Endozoicomonas gorgoniicola: one gene and its partner. The protein of the gene in region 1 interacts with the protein of each later gene in a pairwise test. Links are inferred from orthologs where the notes say so. Each region holds a gene or a part of one and is shown on either strand. Other genes may lie near its edges. The genes, in order: tpiA and pepT.

Evidence for each region.
Region 2: the proteins of tpiA (region 1) and pepT interact in binary tests that used the Escherichia coli proteins (3 or more experiments, as listed by UniProt). The link is inferred for Endozoicomonas gorgoniicola from one-to-one orthologs.

What each region holds. Positions count from the first base shown.
Region 1 is NZ_JAPFCC010000001.1:5,889,108-5,898,311, reverse strand. Bases 1-2,924 are described here. They hold tpiA (triose-phosphate isomerase), read right to left. Parts: upstream 1,874-2,924; coding sequence 1,127-1,873; downstream 1-1,126. Other genes in these bases: NX722_RS26525 (hypothetical protein), read left to right, coding at 2,217-2,924; secG (preprotein translocase subunit SecG), read right to left, coding at 696-1,124; rimP (ribosome maturation factor RimP), read right to left, coding at 1-96. Also shown: more of NX722_RS26525, read left to right, coding at 2,925-3,275; glmM (phosphoglucosamine mutase), read right to left, coding at 3,353-4,690; folP (dihydropteroate synthase), read right to left, coding at 4,756-5,604; ATP-dependent zinc metalloprotease FtsH, read right to left, coding at 5,697-7,688; 23S rRNA (uridine(2552)-2'-O)-methyltransferase RlmE, read right to left, coding at 7,892-8,545; ribosome assembly RNA-binding protein YhbY, read left to right, coding at 8,843-9,148. UniProt on the Escherichia coli protein: Involved in the gluconeogenesis. Catalyzes stereospecifically the conversion of dihydroxyacetone phosphate (DHAP) to D-glyceraldehyde-3-phosphate (G3P).
Region 2 is NZ_JAPFCC010000001.1:928,345-937,609, forward strand. The notes cover bases 1-2,985. They hold pepT (peptidase T), read left to right. Parts: upstream 1-876; coding sequence 877-2,094; downstream 2,095-2,985. Other genes in these bases: gcvT (glycine cleavage system aminomethyltransferase GcvT), read right to left, coding at 1-606; NX722_RS04330 (AbgT family transporter), read left to right, coding at 2,506-2,985. In the rest of the region: more of NX722_RS04330, read left to right, coding at 2,986-4,083; NX722_RS04335 (hypothetical protein), read right to left, coding at 4,254-5,534; NX722_RS04340 (hypothetical protein), read right to left, coding at 5,720-7,888; NX722_RS04345 (hypothetical protein), read left to right, coding at 8,103-9,265. UniProt on the Escherichia coli protein: Cleaves the N-terminal amino acid of tripeptides.

The DNA of each region.
Region 1 (9,204 bases):
TCCCTGGGATTTAAACTCTATACCCCAGAGCTGGTAATCGAGCGATTCAACCACCGGCCCGATCAACGCCTCCAATTGCGACTGCTTACCTGCCACGATGGAAACACCTGTCTGCAAAAACAAAAAAAGGGCTATAAAGCCCTGTATCAATTAAGCATTCTTTTCCGGAAAGCTGTCCGGAAAAAATGCCCTAGCCTCCAGTTTTCCGGCTGGACGCAATTAAGGCTGTTTGAAAATAGTTCCGCAGCTGCCATAACAATCACAGCATTAACAATTTCACCCGATGTACCGGGTCATTGTTAATAGCTGCGAGCCCAGCGGTCTATTTTCAAACAGCCTCTCAGCTACGTACCTAATAAAAAACCCCACAATGGGGGTTTTAATAAGTTGGTAGCGGGGGCCAGATTCGAACTGACGACCTTCGGGTTATGAGCCCGACGAGCTACCAGGCTGCTCCACCCCGCACCAAAATCTCTTTCAGTATACTGTTTGATTAGGAAGCTAACAACCCAATACAGAAACCTTCTTTTTTACTTCATTCTGCTTATTTAGCAGAGTTCAAATTTGGTGCCCAAGGCGGGACTTGAACCCGCACGATCATACGATCACTACCCCCTCAAGATAGCGTGTCTACCAATTCCACCACTTGGGCATTCTACTTCCTGTTGAAAACACCACCTCAGAGGCGGAATATCTTACTGCACAGGAGGCAGGTCATTCTGTTGATTCTGACCCATCTCGTCAGTCTCGACGGGGGTAGAGTCTAACACAGGAGCATCGCTTTCAACACCCCCTGCAGTGCCTTCAATCGCAACCGGCGCATCAGATGTCTGAGGAGCCTGTTGCTGCTGAACAGCAGCTGCCGGAACACCAGCATCGCTGATAGTGTTCGCCTTCTGCCTGGCTACCATTGCCAGAGAGAAGCTGGTCACAAAAAACACGGTGGCCAGAATCGCAGTTGTGCGACTAAGAAAGCTTGCACTACCACTACTGCCAAAAACAGTTTGTGACGCGCCAGCACCAAAACTGGCACCGGCTTCAGCACCCTTGCCCTGCTGGAGAAGGATCAGACCGATCACACCAGCAGCGGCAAGAACATGAAAAATAAGAATTATGGTTTCCATCGCTATCCCGCAGCGTGACAGATCGCCTTGAACTCTTCAGCAACCAGCGACGCACCACCTACAAGACCACCATCCACATCAGGAAGCGCGATCAGCTCGGCAGCATTGGCAGCCTTCATGCTACCACCGTACAGGATTCGAGTCTTCGCAGCCATATCAGCATCATGTTCAGCCAACAGTTTACGAATCTCAGCGTGTACTTCCTGCGCCTGTTCAGGAGTTGCAGTCAAACCAGTACCAATAGCCCATACAGGCTCATAAGCGATCACAAAGTTTGCCAGACGCTCCGGACCTGCAGCCCGCAGCACAACCTCAATTTGTGAAGCAACCACACTCATAGTGTCGCCTGCTTCGCGTTCTTCCAGAGTCTCGCCTACACACAAGATAGGAACGATACCCTGATCAACCAGAGCGTTGAACTTCGCAGCTACGATTTCGTCAGTCTCACCAAACAGGGTGCGACGCTCGGAGTGACCAATGATCACATATTCAATACCGAGATCTTTAACCATCAGAGGCGAAGTTTCACCAGTGAACGCACCGGAAGACTGCTCAGATACATTCTGCAGACCAGTCTTAACGATGGAACCAGCCAGTTGATCACGAACCTGCTGAGCGTAGACAGCCGGAGGACATACCAGAACTTCGGCTTTGGTTTCCAAACCAGAAACCAGCTCCTCAAGCAATTTTCGGTTACTGTCGGAAGAACCATTCATCTTCCAGTTACCGGCTACGAGTGGCTGACGCATAGTGCATTACCTCAACGTTCGCGAGGTCGGCATACTAACCTACGCGATAAATTTATACAACCTGAAAACGGCAGAATAACATTCTGCCAGATAGTTTCCTTGACTCCCGGCAGTCCATTCTCATTCTGATGAATAACAAACTTTCCGATTTAGCCCTGTTGACCAGAATGGCTGAGATAAAAAAATCATTTTTTCTACAAAAGCCACTTTCCTGCTCTATTCTGTTTTCTCCAAAGTCATGCAGAAGAATAGAAGAAGAATAGAAGAAGAATAAATGGGCTTTTGTTTTTTTTAAGAACTATCTGTCAGCAACCCCAACAATACACAACATGATAAAAAACTTATGTACAGAAAATTGAAAGCGCTACCCTTTACCCTTTTAATTCTCACGCTTAGCATAATCCGGTGTCCAGCCACAGAAATCACTCTGACTGTCAAAAATGATGCCGACAGTGAACAACTGGCAGAACTAACGTCTAGCGGTGAGTCTTTTTCTTTCTACCCTTTTCAGTATCGTGGACTTTACGACTCCCTGAGTGATCTCAAACCTAAACTCAGCGAGACAAAAAAACCACCCACCCTGTTCTGGGAATATGAGGACTCTCTTACCCGCTATACATTTATGGATCAAGGTATGAACAACCGGCTGGTAAAATGGATAAGGAACGGCTGGCAAGAATGCATCGAGAGCCGCATCAACCCACATCAAGCCAGCAAAAGCAACTCCTTCTCATGTATGGAATTTGCTTTTTATGTTTCCGGCAATGTTAAACATTTTTCACCCCACGGTACGGCTGATTTGCAACTGGAAGATGTGGGAGATGAGGATCTTGATGAACACGCAGATGTTGGTGATATCTTTATAGTCAAAGTTTTCAACACGGATATGGAAACAACCTCGTCATTTGCAGGCCATACGCTGATCTACGCCGGAAATGATTACTTTATTTCAGCCGAAATAGATGGAAGCATTTATTTCCAAAGCCTTGAGCAGGTAAAGCGGCTCTGGGCCGAACCCGGCGAAGGTGTTTATGATGTAATACTTAAGCTTTTCAAAGTAAAGAAATCTTCAATCACCAAAGACGAAACGGGTGCAAACCGGTTATTAGGCAGCATGCCGGAACCTGTAAAGAAAGGTGTCAAAGAGCCTCCTGCGGCCATGAGCAAAGCGGAGAAAGAGCAAAAAAAAGCAGAGAAGGAAATCAAAAGAATAAACAAGCATATGCAACACTACTTCATAAATCTCGATCAGGAGCAACGAAGGGAGGAGCAACCAAGCTATATCAACTATGTTTCAGACCACAACTACACCGAGCTTTGGCAAAGTCAGCAGTTTGATTCATTATTCAAAAAAGGATCACCCCAAATTCCATCTTTTATATTTCATCTAAAGCCAGAGTAAGGCTAAAAGCCACTGGCCAGCCTGCCTTCATTATCAAGGCCGCGAGGGCAAGCAAACCGCTTGCCCTGTATAAAACGTTAAACCATAGCCGACTCAACGACTTTTGCCAGCTTCTCAGCCTGACGATGCACCTGAGCCGCATCTTCACCTTCAACCATGACCCGAATCACAGGCTCAGTACCGGAAGGACGCAACAACACCCGCCCTCTGTCCGCCAGTTCGGCCTCTGACTGCTTAACAGCTTCAACGATTGCCGGAACCTGGCTTGTATCCGCCTTCACCTTGACCCGGACATTAATCATGGTTTGTGGGTATTTACTCATTCCGGAGCGCAATTCTGAAAGCGTTTTGCCGGAACGAACCACCGCCTTCAACACCTGTAGGGCTGACACAATACCATCGCCCGTTGTAGAAACATCGTGACAGATAACATGACCAGAAGATTCACCACCAATCTCCCAGCCTTTCTCTATCATCATTTCATTAACGTAACGGTCACCCACCTTCGCACGGTCAAATTCAATACCAGCCTTCTGCAGAGCCTTTTCCATGCCGAGATTGGTCATCAGAGTGCCTACCACTCCACCCTTCAGCTCACCATGCGCCTGACGGTCACGGGCAATAACATAGAGCAGCTCATCACCATCAACAATGTCACCTTTGTCGTCTACCATGATCACACGGTCACCATCGCCATCAAAGGCGATACCCATATCAACTCCCAGCTCCTGCACCACCTGGGACAGACCTTCCGGCTTGGTAGAGCCTGCGTTTTTATTGATATTGACACCGTCCGGTGAAACACCAATGGCATGCACTTCAGCACCCAGCTCACGGAAAACAGAAGGACCTACCTGATAGGTCGCACCGTGTCCGGCATCAATCACAAGCTTCAGCCCCCTCAGGTTCAGCTGATGAGACGTACTCGCCTTGCAGTATTCAATATAACGACCAGCCGCATCGTCCAGCCGTGTCACCTTGCCAAGCCTTTCAGAAGGCACGACGTCTATGTCACCTTCCAGCAGGGCTTCAATTCTCTCCTCTACCTCATCGGACAGCTTGGTACCATTTCCAGAGAAAAACTTAATACCATTGTCGTAGAATGGATTATGAGAGGCACTGATAACAATACCCGCCTGACCGTTAAAGGTTCTGGTCAGATACGCAATGGCTGGCGTAGGCATAGGCCCCGTCAGGCACACATCGATGCCCGCCGCAGACAAACCTGCCTCCAGGGCAGACTCAAACATGTAACCGGAAATCCGGGTATCCTTACCAATAAGCACCTGACCTTCACCTTCCGCTGCCAGCACTTTACCGGCAGCCCAGCCCAGCTTCAGGACAAACTCAGGATTAATGGGAAATTCACCAACACGACCACGAATTCCATCCGTTCCAAAAAACTTGCGACCCATTTGTAATACCTTACGTAACGAGGTTGAATCACCGGCCTGAAAGCAGCCAGCGATCTCTGAAAACTTTATTCTGCCTGCTGAACCGCTTCGAGCATGGTCACAACATCCCTGGTTTCAGCAACATCGTGCACCCGAATGATGTGCGCTCCAGCCTGAACAGCCATCAATGCTACCGCCAGACTGCCAGACAACAGTTCAGCAGCCGGCTTACCCAGCTGCACCTGCATAAATGACTTACGGGAAAGACCTGCCAGCACGGGAAAACCCGACTGCACCAGCCTGTTCAGATGCTTCAGCAAACTGAGATTCTGCTTAGGGGTTTTGCCAAACATGCCACCACCAAAGCCCGGATCAAGAATAATTCGATCTCTCTGAATACCGGCTGCCTCACAGTCTGACACCCGGTTCAACAAATACTGGCAGACCTCACCGGCTACATCTTCATAACAGGGGGCAAACCCCGGTTCAGGCTGATCAACCAGCGAGTGCATCAACACCACCGCCAGACCAGTTTGCGCCGCAGCCTGCAAAGCGCCTTCCCGATGCAACGCACGCACATCGTTTATAATGCCTGCACCGACTTTAGCCGTTTCAGTCATCACCAGTGCAGAGCTGGTGTCCACTGAAATCACCTGATCAAACCGAGCATTCAGAGCTTCCACAACCGGAAGTACACGCTCCAGCTCCATTTCACAGGCAACCCCTTTTCCGTCAGCACCAGGCCGGGTAGACTCGCCACCGACATCAAATATATCAACACCGTCGTTTACCATGGCGTCAGCGACACGCAGAATCGTATCCATATCCTGATAGCGACTGCCTGAATAGAAAGAGTCCGGGGTAACATTAAGAACACCCATGACCTGGGTACGATTGAAATCAAGGGTTCGGCCAGCACAATTCAGCTTAGTCATAGCTACCACAAAAAAGTCACCTTAGAAGAACCAAAACGGTTAACGAAAAAAAACGGGCAGGAAAACCTGCCCGTTATCATAGACCGAATTAATTAAGCCTGATGGTTGGCCGGACCACCAATGGTGTCGTCCTTTTTATCCTGATCAGCTTTATCCTGATCAGCGCCATCATCAGCTTCCGGGGCTTTGGCCTCAGGTTGCTCTTCAGACGCTTCAACCTTTTCACCGCCTTCACCACCAGCGCCTTTATCACTGGAATCTTTTGGTGGACGAGGTGTCTTGCCTTCCATAATGTCGTTGATCTGATCACTGTCGATGGTTTCGTACTGAATCAGGGCGTCAGCCATCATATCCAGTTTGTCACGATTTTCTTCCAGAATCGTCGCCGCACAGGTATAACACTCATCAACAATACGGCGAACTTCCTGATCAATCAGCTTGGCCGTTTCGCCTGAAACATTAGAACCACCGCCACTGCCGTAGCTCTTGCCGAGGAAGACTTCACCTTCGTCTTCGTCGTACATCAGCGGCCCGAGCTTTTCAGACAAGCCCCACTTCGTCACCATGCTGCGGGCAATCTGGGTGGCTCGCTGAATGTCGTTTGAAGCACCCGTCGTCACACCATCAGCACCCAGGGTCATTTCCTCAGCGATACGGCCACCAAACAGAGAACAAATCTGACTCATAAGAGCCTGCTTGCTCTGACTGTAACGATCTTCCTCAGGCAGGAACATGGTGACACCCAATGCACGACCACGAGGAATGATGGACACTTTGTAGACCGGATCATGGTCTGGCACCAGTCGACCGACAATAGCATGACCCGCCTCATGGTAAGCCGTATTGCTCTTTTCCTTGTCGCTCATCACCATGGACTTGCGCTCGGCACCCATCATGATTTTGTCTTTCGCCAGGTCAAACTCATGCTGACCTACCATGCGTTTATCAGCACGGGCAGAGAACAACGCAGCTTCGTTCACCAGATTGGACAGATCCGCACCAGAGAAACCAGGCGTACCACGGGCAATTACTGCCGCATCAACATCGTCAGCCACAGGCACTTTTCGCATGTGTACTTTCAGAATCTGTTCACGACCACGGATATCCGGCAGCCCCACAACCACCTGGCGGTCAAAACGACCAGGGCGAAGCAGTGCAGGGTCGAGAACGTCAGGACGGTTAGTGGCGGCAATTACAATAATACCGTCGTTTGCTTCAAAACCATCCATTTCAACCAGCAGCTGGTTCAGGGTCTGCTCACGCTCATCGTGACCACCGCCCATACCAGCACCACGGTGGCGACCTACCGCATCGATCTCATCAATAAAGATAATGCAGGGTGCCTGCTTTTTGGCCTGCTCGAACATATCGCGGACACGGGACGCACCCACACCCACAAACATTTCTACAAAGTCAGAACCGGAGATCGTAAAGAACGGAACCTTTGCTTCACCGGCAATGGCTTTTGCCAGCAGCGTTTTACCCGTACCCGGAGGACCTACCATCAGGACACCACGAGGAATGCGACCGCCCAGACGCTGGAACTTGCCAGGGTCTTTCAGGAAGTCCACCAGCTCCTGCACGTCTTCCTTGGCTTCTTCTACACCCGCCACATCAGCAAAGGTGGTCTTGATCTGGTCTTCCGACAACAGGCGCGCCTTGCTCTTGCCGAAGCTCATGGGGCCGCCCTTGCCGCCTCCACCGCCCTGCATCTGGCGCATAAAGAACATAAAGACTGCCAGAATCACCAGAATCGGGAAGCTGGCGACCAGCAACTGAGTCCAGATACTCTGCTTTTCAATAGGCTTGGATTCAATCTGCACGTTGCCACGCAGCAGCTCGTCCATCAGCTGATTATCAGGCACTGCCGGAGGCAGGTTGGTTTCAAAGCGCTCACTGCTGCTAAGAACGCCGTTGATGGTATAACCGTCGATCACTACCTTACTGACCTGTCGGTTTTCAACCATGCTGATAAAGTCAGAATAATTGACCTTCTGCGTGGTTGTCTGCATACCATCGAAGTTTTTGAACACGGTCAACAGCACCAGAGCGATGATGACCCAGAGAATTAAATTTTTCGCCATATCATTCAAAGGGCTACCCTCTCTTGAACGTACTGAAGCCTGGGATAGTCGGTCGGTTTGGGCATGTGTACCGGCTCTACTCTCTTTATTTAGTTAATCTGCACCTGTAACAATACACGATTGGACGTTCAGGCGACAGTCATCAACAATCTATATAGCCAATAGAAAAAAGTAATTACACGTCCTTACAAAATGCTTAACGTTTAACCCTTGAAGCCTTTTGCCAGCAGATAAACCTCCCGGGAACGAGCCCTTGAAGCATCAGGCTTACGGGTAATCACTTTCGTAAAAGAAGAACGTAAATCCTTCAGATATTCCTCAAAGCCTTCACCCTGAAACACCTTGGCAAGGAATACACCGTTCTTACGCAACACCTGTCTGGCCAGATCAAGTGCCAGCTCGACCAGATACATTGCCTTGGGCTGATCTATAGACTGTGCTCCACTCATATTGGGGGCCATATCGGAAATTACAAGGTCTACCTCGTCAGAACCGATCGCCTCAAGAATCTCTTCCAGTACACGATCTTCTGTAAAATCGCCCTGCACAAAGGTGGCACCGGCAATCGGATCCATTGGCAGAATATCAGAAGCAACAATACGTCCGGAGTCGCCAATAATTTCAGCAGCCACCTGAGTCCAGCCACCGGGCGCAGCCCCCAGGTCGACAACCCTCATGCCGGGACGAAATAGCTTATCTTTCTCATGAATTTCCAGCAGCTTATAACTGGCACGAGAGCGCCAACCATCCTCCTGGGAGCGCTTTACATACTGATCATCAAAATGTTCCTGCAGCCAACGCTTACTGCTCTTGGAACGAGAGCAGCGTGAAGAGCTGGTGCTTTTGGATCGGGTCATGATTTACCTTAGGATTTACCTTAAAACAGAGATAATGAGGAACCGGCGCAGGATTTAACGGTCAAACCACACACCAGTACAAATAACGAACTCGCTAAGCCACGAGCGAGAATGTAGAATAATGAACTTTTCACTCTGGCAATATAGGTCTCTGTACGAGGCATGCCTGCAATTTTCAGGTAGTTCTCTATAAGAACGAGCTATTAGAGCTGGAAAATCCCCTTTAAAAAAAGCCTGATTGCTATGGCTGTATCGCAATCCGGCCATTGTATTGTTCAGCCTCAGGATTGTGCAATCATGAGTCTATCCACTGATAGAAAAAAACATTTCCGTTCCCTGGGCCACAAGCTCAAGCCTGTTGTGATGGTCGCCGGTAAAGGCATGACCAATGGCGTTATAGAAGAGACACTGCGAGCCCTGAGTGATCACGAGCTGATCAAGGTAAAATTCGCAGTAGGTGACCGCGATGTTAAAAAGGCAATGATCGACGCACTGGTTAAACAAACCCAGTGTGAACTGGTACAAACCATTGGCAACATCGCCCTGATTTACAAGGAAAACAAGGACGCCAAACCCAGTCTGTCTAACGTAAAGAGCTTCTGACTCTCTATCTCATGACTCTCTATCTCAGGGTTTGGGATCCGTCCGGTCCGCAAACC
Region 2 (9,265 bases), 5.0 Mb from region 1 along the record:
ATAACCATCTTCACCGGTATACCCCGAACGACTGACAAAGCATTCAATACCCTCTATGGCAACCCGGCGGGAATCCATAAAGATCATACTTCTCACTTCCGGTGCAAAACGCCCAAGAACTTCAGCCGCTTCTGGTCCCTGCAGTGCCAGCAAGGCCCGGTTATCCAGACGTTCAAGCTGAATATCGCCACTCAGGTGGGATTGCAGATGGTCAATATCCTGTTCTTTACAGGCAGCGTTCACGACAAGGTAAAGGCAGTCATCAGCGAAACGGCTGACCATCAGGTCGTCCATGATGCCGCCCTGTTCATTGGTAAACAGGGCGTAGCGTTGGCGACCCGCAGGCAGATCAATGATATCGACAGGCACCAGGGATTCCAGCCACTCACCGGCTTTCTCACCCTTCAGAAGCAGCTGCCCCATGTGGGAGACATCAAACAGGCCAGCCTGCTTTCTGGTATGCAGATGTTCGGCTTTTACCCCCAGGGGGTACTGTACAGGCATATCGTAGCCTGCAAAGGGAACCATTCGGGCTCCCTGTTCAAGATGTAAAGTGTGCAATGGTGTCTGTTGCAGGTCTGGACTGGCAGGCGTTGCTGCGGTCATGAAGCCCCCTGATTATAATAATGATGCCAGCGTTTCTGGCGTTTTTGTTACTGCATTTTGCCCCCCAATTGTAGGTCTGCAATAGCAAAAGTAAACCGTTAGCCTGACACTCCCTCTTGTACGCACAAACGGTACATACAGTTTTTTGACTGATATCAACACATTCCCCCACGCCCTGAACTAGCATGCTGAACTCTCCTGCCCGACGCCCACCATGGACGTGAGCATAATTCATCTGGCTGATGCCTTTGCTGTGAGTTGTAATACGCTATGAGCAAACTTCTGAACCGCTTTCTGAGCTACGTTCAATTTGATACCCAATCCAATCCGGGGTTCGACACGGTACCCAGTACCAGTAAACAGTTTGAGCTGGCGAAATTTCTAAAGGCTGAGTTGGAAACACTGGAATTGTCTGATATTTCTCTGGACGACAACTGTTATCTGATGGCTCGCCTGCCAGCGAATACCGAACAGTCGGTGACTCCGATTGGTTTTGTTGCCCACATGGATACTGCGTTCGATTATTCCGGTGAGAATGTCAAACCGCAGATTATCAAAAATTACGATGGCAAAGCGATTGCCCTTGGAACCACTCTGACACTGTCGCCTGCTGAATTTCCCGAGCTGGACACCTGCCTGGGTAAAACCCTGATCACCACTGACGGCACAACTCTGTTAGGCGCTGATAACAAGGCTGGCATTGCTGAAATCCTTACAGCCGTTGAGTACCTGGTTGAACATCCTGAGATTAAGCATGGTGATATCTGCATTGGTTTTACGCCCGACGAAGAGATTGGACGCGGAGCCAACCATTTTGATGTTGAGAAATTTGGTGCTGAATTTGCCTATACCATTGATGGCGGGCCGGTGGGCGAACTGCAGTTTGAGAACTTCAATGCAGCGCAGGCTCAGATTACGGTTTATGGCAAGAGTGTTCACCCGGGGCATTCCAAAAACAAAATGGTGAACGCCATGTTGATTGCTGCGGAATTCATCAACAGCATGCCAAAAGATGAAACACCAGCGACCACGGATGGCTATCAGGGCTTTTTCCATCTCAGCACAATGGACAGCAATGTCAGTAAAACGTCTATGCAGTGGCTTATCCGTGATTTTGACAAAGACAACCAGGAACGACGTAAGACGTTTATTGAAAACAGGGTAGCGGAATTCAATAAACAGTACGGTGACGGAACCCTGACCCTTGAGATTAAAGATTACTACCGCAATATGCGCGAAATGGTTGAGCCGCGTAAGGAAATTATTAACCTGGCACAGAAGGCTATGGAAGCCGCTGATATTAAGCCGCTTATCAAGCCGATTCGTGGTGGAACGGATGGTGCACGCCTGTCGTTTAAAGGCTTACCCTGCCCCAACGTTTTTACGGGGGGTTACAACTTCCATGGTCCTTATGAGTTTATTGCCCTGGAAGATATGGAAAAAGCCGTTGAGGTGATTGTGAACATTGCTTGTTTGGCGGCAGAGTAAACAGAAAGTCACTATCAATCCGTTTCATCTGTCTTTAAACAGGGATGTCCGGTTACTCCGGGCATCCCTGTTTTTGTAATGGCCGACTATTATCTGTCCGAATGCGCCTTAAATAACTCTGAAATAGGTAAGCTATTAAGAAATAACACTTTTATTACTCTGCTTAAACAAAAGAAACACGCCTTACTGACGTGAAATTGACGTATGTCAGCACCACTGAAAATGATATACGGAAAATAGCTCCCCCCTGTCGTATGGATGTTCAACCACCGAATGCAAGTGTAAGCCGTTTTACACAAGACAGCTTTCACTTATAACAAGTGGTAGACCGAAGGTTTTTACAACGGCTGGCTGAGCCGGAGAAGTATTCATACGAACAGGGTGATATTTCCCTCATATAAGGAATCTTTCATGAACACTGCAGTGAGTTCGAGCCCGTCTGTGGGTCAGAAAGGAGCACTTCAGCGCTTCCTGGATATTGTTGAGCGTGGTGGTAACGCGCTTCCTCATCCAATTATCATGTTCTTCTATTTTGCCGTCGGTACAGTTGTACTTTCTGCGGTGCTGAGCCTTATTGGCGTATCCGTTACCTACGACGCCATGGATCGTGTCACTGGTGAACTGGTGCCTACAACGGTGGCCATCAAGAGCCTGCTGACCGCAGATGGTGTCCGCTTTATCTTTACCAACGCTATCAATGCTTTCACAGGCCACGCTGCGCTGGGTACTATTCTGGTGGCAATGCTGGGTGTTGGTGTAGCTGAACACTCCGGCCTGATCAGTGCTATGTTGAAGCGCCTGGTGCTGGCAACCCCTAAAAGTCTGCTGACGCCTATTCTGGTGTTTGCCGGTATTATGTCCAACATTGCATCTGATGCGGGTTATGTTGTGCTGGTGCCTCTGGGTGCCATTGTCTTCATGAGCTTTGGTCGTCACCCCCTGGCGGGTATTGCGGCAGCGTTTGCCGGTGTATCCGGCGGCTTTTCTGCCAACCTGGTCATCAGTTCTACTGATCCGTTGCTGGGAGGAATCTCAACAGAAGCGGCGCGCATCATGGATCCGACTTACATGGTTACCCCGGTCGCAAACTACTACTTTATGCTGGTGTCCACGCTCCTGATCACGGTTCTGGGTACTATTGTTACTGACAGGATTGTTGAGCCTCGCCTGGGTACTTACGGTGGTGACATGGGTGAAAAGGCAGAGGCCATGACACCTGAGGAACTGGCAGGACTGAAGAGTGCCAAGTGGTCTTTCATTGCCCTGATCGCTCTGCTGTGCGCCCTGATCATTCCTGAATCTGCGCCACTGCGTGATCAGGCCACCGGACAGATTCTGGGTAACTCACCGTTTATGCAGTCCATTATTCTGATTCTGACCGCAGCGTTCCTGATACCGGGGGCAGCTTACGGTTTTGCCTCTAAAACCTTTGACAGTGCTGAAGGCGTTGTGACAGGCATGGTGAAGTCCATGTCTACCATGGCCAGCGTACTGGTGATCATCTTCGTCTCTGCCCAGTTCGTGTCTTACTTCACCTACTCCAACCTGGGTATCGTGGCTGCGGTGTCCGGTGCTGAACTGTTGCAGAACATCGGTTTTACCGGCCTGCCCCTGGCGGTAGCTATGGTGGTTCTGTCTGCGATTGTTAACCTGTTTATGGGTGGTGCCAGCTCCAAGTGGCTGATTATGGCACCCGTGTTTATCCCAATGTTTATGCAGCTGGGCTTTACTCCGGAATACACTCAGGTGGCTTACCGCATTGGTGACTCTACTACCAATATCATTACCCCGCTGATGACTTACTTCCCGATTATTGCCAGCTTTGCCGCTCGCTACCAGGAAGAGAATGGTCCCAAGATTGGTATGGGTACGGTGATCTCTATGATGATGCCATACACCTTCTTCTTCCTGGGTGGCTGGATAGTGATGTTTATTGTCTGGAGTCTGCTGAACCTGCCTCTGGGTCCGGGTGCGGTGATGTATATGTAACTTTTACTGGTTACAGTTGAGCGACACGGTCGCTTTATAAAAAACGGGCAGCTATGATTCTGCCCGTTTTTTTTGCTTCATTGATCTGCTTTTTGAATCCGTTGCCAGTCCTGCGTCGTCAGTTTCATTAACCCAGCCACCCTGCAGACTCATATTATCGTAGTGGATCACTATTGAGAGGTTGATGATTTATGGTTGCTGGTAAAAAACATGGCTAAATCAATAAAAGCATATACAAGCTTTTTAATGATGGTGTAAGGAATACTGTCATCAGTGGTGGGAGTGATTGAGGACTCATCGCCTGCTTCAGGGGCTCTGTTTGCTGCTGAAGCCGGGGTTGCTAAAGGTGTGCAATATAGCTGATTAGAGTGTTGATAATAATCAAGGTTTAGATGGTTTTTAAAGCACTGGCTGACACCGGTCATAATCGCAGGAGAATGTATCTCGTGTGTCTTGATAATCACTGCGAAGTCTCTCGTACTGTCATCAATAATAACCTTATAATTATTATTTTTTTTCAGGGATTCCAGAAAAGTGCTGTACTTGGAACTGGCATCACAAAACAGGCCAAAATTTGTATTAATTTTATCCATATCTTCAGACTCACATAGCGAAATGATAGAGCTACGAGTATTAATTGCAGTAACTGATAAGCCATCTTGCTTCACAACTTTCAGAACACCACCAACACTCTTCAGATCATAATTGTTATTCATTGCATTCAGGTTATCTACCAGCAAATACCTGAAATATGGGAAAATGGTTTTAACGCTTCCACATTGGGCGGTTAAAATATCAGAAGTTTTAAAATAGGCCTGGTGGCTACAGGAGCGCATAAAGCGTCCCGGATAAGAAGCACCAGCGATACTATTGATGTAAAAAGTAAACAGGGATGCATCATTGACCGGTGACACCTGGAGCGTTGATAACTTCTCTGCCGGAGGGAGGAGCATAAAACCAGCATGCTCAACATCAAATACTTTTAAATCAATGGTAAAACCTTTATCAATGTAATCACAGGCATTGTTTAAGGAAAGATTATGATTCGTTATGATTTGTGAAAGATCAATGACTTCAGCTTCATCGCTGTTATTCGTTCCCAGTTCTATAAGCTCTGTTTCAAGCTCCTGGGTTTGAATAGCCTGTTCGGATGTGTCGTTTTTTATCGAATCATTCCTGATCGGATGCCACATTGTTTTATCAATACTGCCATTTTTATTGGTCACTGTTTTTTCCAGAAAAACAGCGGAAAGTAAGTCTGTTTCCGGAGAATAAGAAAAGTGTGCTTGATAACATATATTTTCATCGCATTTTTTTGAAGAATAAGGACCTTTAGGAATCATGAGTTGCGGGTCTATACAGTCAGAAAAGACCAGCGAACTGAAGAATAAGGGAACCAGGGTTTTTGCGATAAACCTAAAGAAAGAGAAAGCTTTCATCTGCAAACTCATATCATAGAAAAACTTCAGCCCAGAATAGAAGAGAATAATTTATTGCACAAATAACCCATCAAAATACATGACATGAATCAGTAACGATCAGGCAAAGTGATCAGCAGGGAAAAGCAAATTGTCAGAATCTGACCTGACGGTATGAACGACAATGGACCGGAGAGTGTCAGGTCAGATATTAATTGCTACAAATTATTAAACCGCAGACGGATAATACCTTTCTGAGAGACCAGGTCCCGGCTGTCAGGCTGGGAAAATAACAGGTCTACCTGTTCGTCAGAGACATCGAAAAGCTGTACTGCGACCTCTTTGATTGCTTCTCTTTCCGCATCGCCTTCTATCCCTTCCGGAGTGTTGTTATGAACTTTTTTGAGTTCCGAATAGACACCGGTTTCAATTCGACCAAACTGTTGATGTCTTTTATCGACGCTCCGCCTCTTAAAAGCAGATTTAACCGTTACCCCTAATCTTGCGCCACCGACAAGAGAGTCGGCAACCAGGCTTCCGATCCCCGGAGCTGCCGTTGCTGCCGCTGTACCGGCAACAGCACCGGTCGCGTCAATCGCGCTATTGGCTGCGGCAGCCTCAGATTTTACCAGAGTTCGGTCTTTTTTCGCACTGATCACTTTTACAGCCACTTCCAGGGCATTTTTAAGAGAAGGTTTTGCCTCTATGATGGCAAAATTCCTGTTAACAAACCCGCCCAGCCAGGACAGTTTGGCATCGAGAATATCATTATTTTTTCTCCGGTAGTTCCGCTCTTTAAACTCCCTTGCACTGCGAACCATATAGTCGGCCTTCAGAACTGGGATAGCAGACGTTACCATTGTTCCTACCGTCCACCGGGTCTGACTTTTTTGATGTTTTATTTTCCGGCCTTCATAGCTGGAAAATGCTTCAAGCGTATCGGTGTAGCCTGAGTAATCCGTAATATAATTTTGGACATCAGACTTGTAAGGAAGCTGTTCGGCTTTCTTTAGATAACGGTGCAACTGGTTTTCATTAATGACCAGTTTGTGCTTTGAGGCCAGGGCAGACTTGCCTTTCTTCAGAGGGGTAGAGTAGTCGACCTTAACGCCAACCGGTTTCATAATATCATTTAACAGAGCCATCATCTTTTTCGACTGGTGAGCAGCCTTCAGCGGAGTGCTTTCCTTGTCAGCAGAGCCTTCCTTAAGCCTTTTTTCAAAGTGGGCTGTTCTTTTATTAAACTCACTTTTCCAGGCGATTAAACGTCTGTTGACGTCCTGACTGGTGCTGTCTTTCCGTTTTTCAGTCAGCTTTATCACCTGGTCTGTTAATGCAAGGATTTGCTGGTCATTGCCATAATGGCAATTCTGTTCACCAAGTATTGTGAGCAAAGGATTGCTGTCGCTTTCATCTCCTCTCAGCCTGGCGATCAGTGCATAATCTTTCATATCCTGTACGGAAATTTGCTCAGTCTCCCCGGAAGGAACCGATTTCCAGTTCTCAACCAGTTTTCCGCACGCCTCAAACGCTTCTTTTCTTTGCCTGAGTTTTGAAAGCTTATGTAAATTAAGCCCGAGGGTGATGCTGTGTGAAACAATTCCTACGCCAACATCAATGCCGACACTGACCGGGTCCAGCAGCCCTTCAATGTACTCAGTGACTCCTGAATGCTCTACTGAGTGTTTGACTGTGCCATCAGTTATTTCAGATTCTGACAGGGTGCTTTCCTGAACAGTACTGTAGTCGGTTTGCAGAGCCTCATAATCCTGTGAAGTGAACTGATCAAGATCGTGTGTACCCAGCTGGTCAAAAAACTGTTCTTCCGCGTGTGTAAATACCGACTCAATGTCATCAGCTGAAACCCCTTCCTGCTGAAAAGCCGCAAGGTCTTCCGGGGTCAGCTGGTTAACCGCACTTTGTTGAATCTCTGAAAACTCTGATTTAACTCCGTCTGAAAATGCATGAGTCCCTGCGACGATACGCCCTGAATTCGCCGAGGCTGCAACGCCTTTGGAGCTTTCTGTCAGAGCTGAGATGTCTCCGGCGTCTCCTGCCAGTGAAGCGACCTCACCAAACCCTTCTATTGCTTCAATAATTCCCGGCGTCATACCGGGGCTGTCTTCGGCAGTGTGAACGTTTCTGGAGGGTGTGTTTGGTTTTATTGACCTGTCATCCAGAGGGCGGAATGTATCTGGCTTTTCGACAGGTTTGGCTTTTTTTCTCATAAAAGGCAGGAAGCTGAAAATCCGTCTTCCGTTTTTTTTGCCTGTTTTGCTACTTTTTTCTGGAGTTTCCTGCTTTTCGCTGGTGGTTTTGGCTTTTTCAGGAGATGCTCCGGGCAGATCATAGCTCCCGCGTTTACCAAACCCTTTGATCCCGGACATCCTTGCCCCCTGGCTGCTCTTAAGTCATACGTGGAGTATAGATAGAGCGGTTACTTCCAGGGTTTGTGTTAACGGCGTTAACTGCCTGCAGCAAATACTCAGTACCCGACCAAAAGCATTGCGTCTATATAGTTAACGTCTACAGTAGGTTGGGTAGAGTAAAACGGTACCCAACATCCATAACGAAGTACTCGCCTTTAAATGAGTAGTATTTATGGCCCCACGATTAAGGCAGATAAAAATAATCTTCTCGATATGGCTGATTTTGGGCAGTATCACTCCCGGCGAGGTTTACGCCTTTTTATTCAAGGTTACTTACACAGACTCCACAGGCAACAGGGTAAGCTTTTTCATTGAAACCCTGGCGTTTGCCGATGGCTGGGAAATTAGTCCCTCCATAGACAGGTTGCAGGGTTTCTCTGCTTTCTCATCCTTTTCTTCACTGACCATTCTGCCAGGCCGCAGGTACACCGTGGAAAGTGTATCCAGATCAGCTACACGGGGACACTACGTATTCACTATTGCCGGCGGACCGGAATTGCACCTGAGGGATGAGGTAACTAAATATTTGGAAGCCTTTAATCATGGCAGCATGTCTTACCCGGAGTACGAGCTGGACAGAGCCGTGTTTCTCGCGCTGCACCGGATTGAATACCTGCTTACCCACTACAGACTCGAAGAGATTGCTCATAATGGTCCGAATCCTACCCATATAGAGTGCCATAACCCGGGTGGGAATCAGCGTGACCTGTATGTCCATATCACCCCCGACGATTCAGAATCAAATTCCTCGATAAGAAGAATTCTGGAAACCCTTGCAAGCGAGCTTCAGAGTCAAGGCATTATCACTGCATGGCGACGCCGCCCTCAGGGCATGCGACACCCTGACGAGCGAACAGTCTCTGTAATAATAAGCCTGCCCGACTCAAGACTTACAGGCTCACCTTCGGCAAGAAGGCTCAACCGGCAACTCTCTACCGTTTTGCAACGATTAGGGGAAGCTGAATGGGAAGGCACCGGTACCGTCCATTTTCAGTTTGGCTATTCCGCTCCGGTTTCCATGAGGCTGGAGCGCACTGAGTTGCTCAATTTTGCGCACAGCCGCCCTCTGTACAAGGACTATTTACTCCCCATGCACGGCCTGCACCGTATCTTCTCAAACGACAATCTGGTTGACCGGGAACCATTCGGGTTTCAGCCACAAAGCACAGGCATGAGAAGTTTCAGGGATCTTCTGACGAGGTTAAGATTTTTCAATTTACTGGGCGTCCGCACCAATATACCGAACAATAACGACATCCAGAACAATAACGACAACCTCCGGCGCAACTCCACCCGGCGTTACTTTATGGTCAGCTCCACAGTAGTCACAAGGCC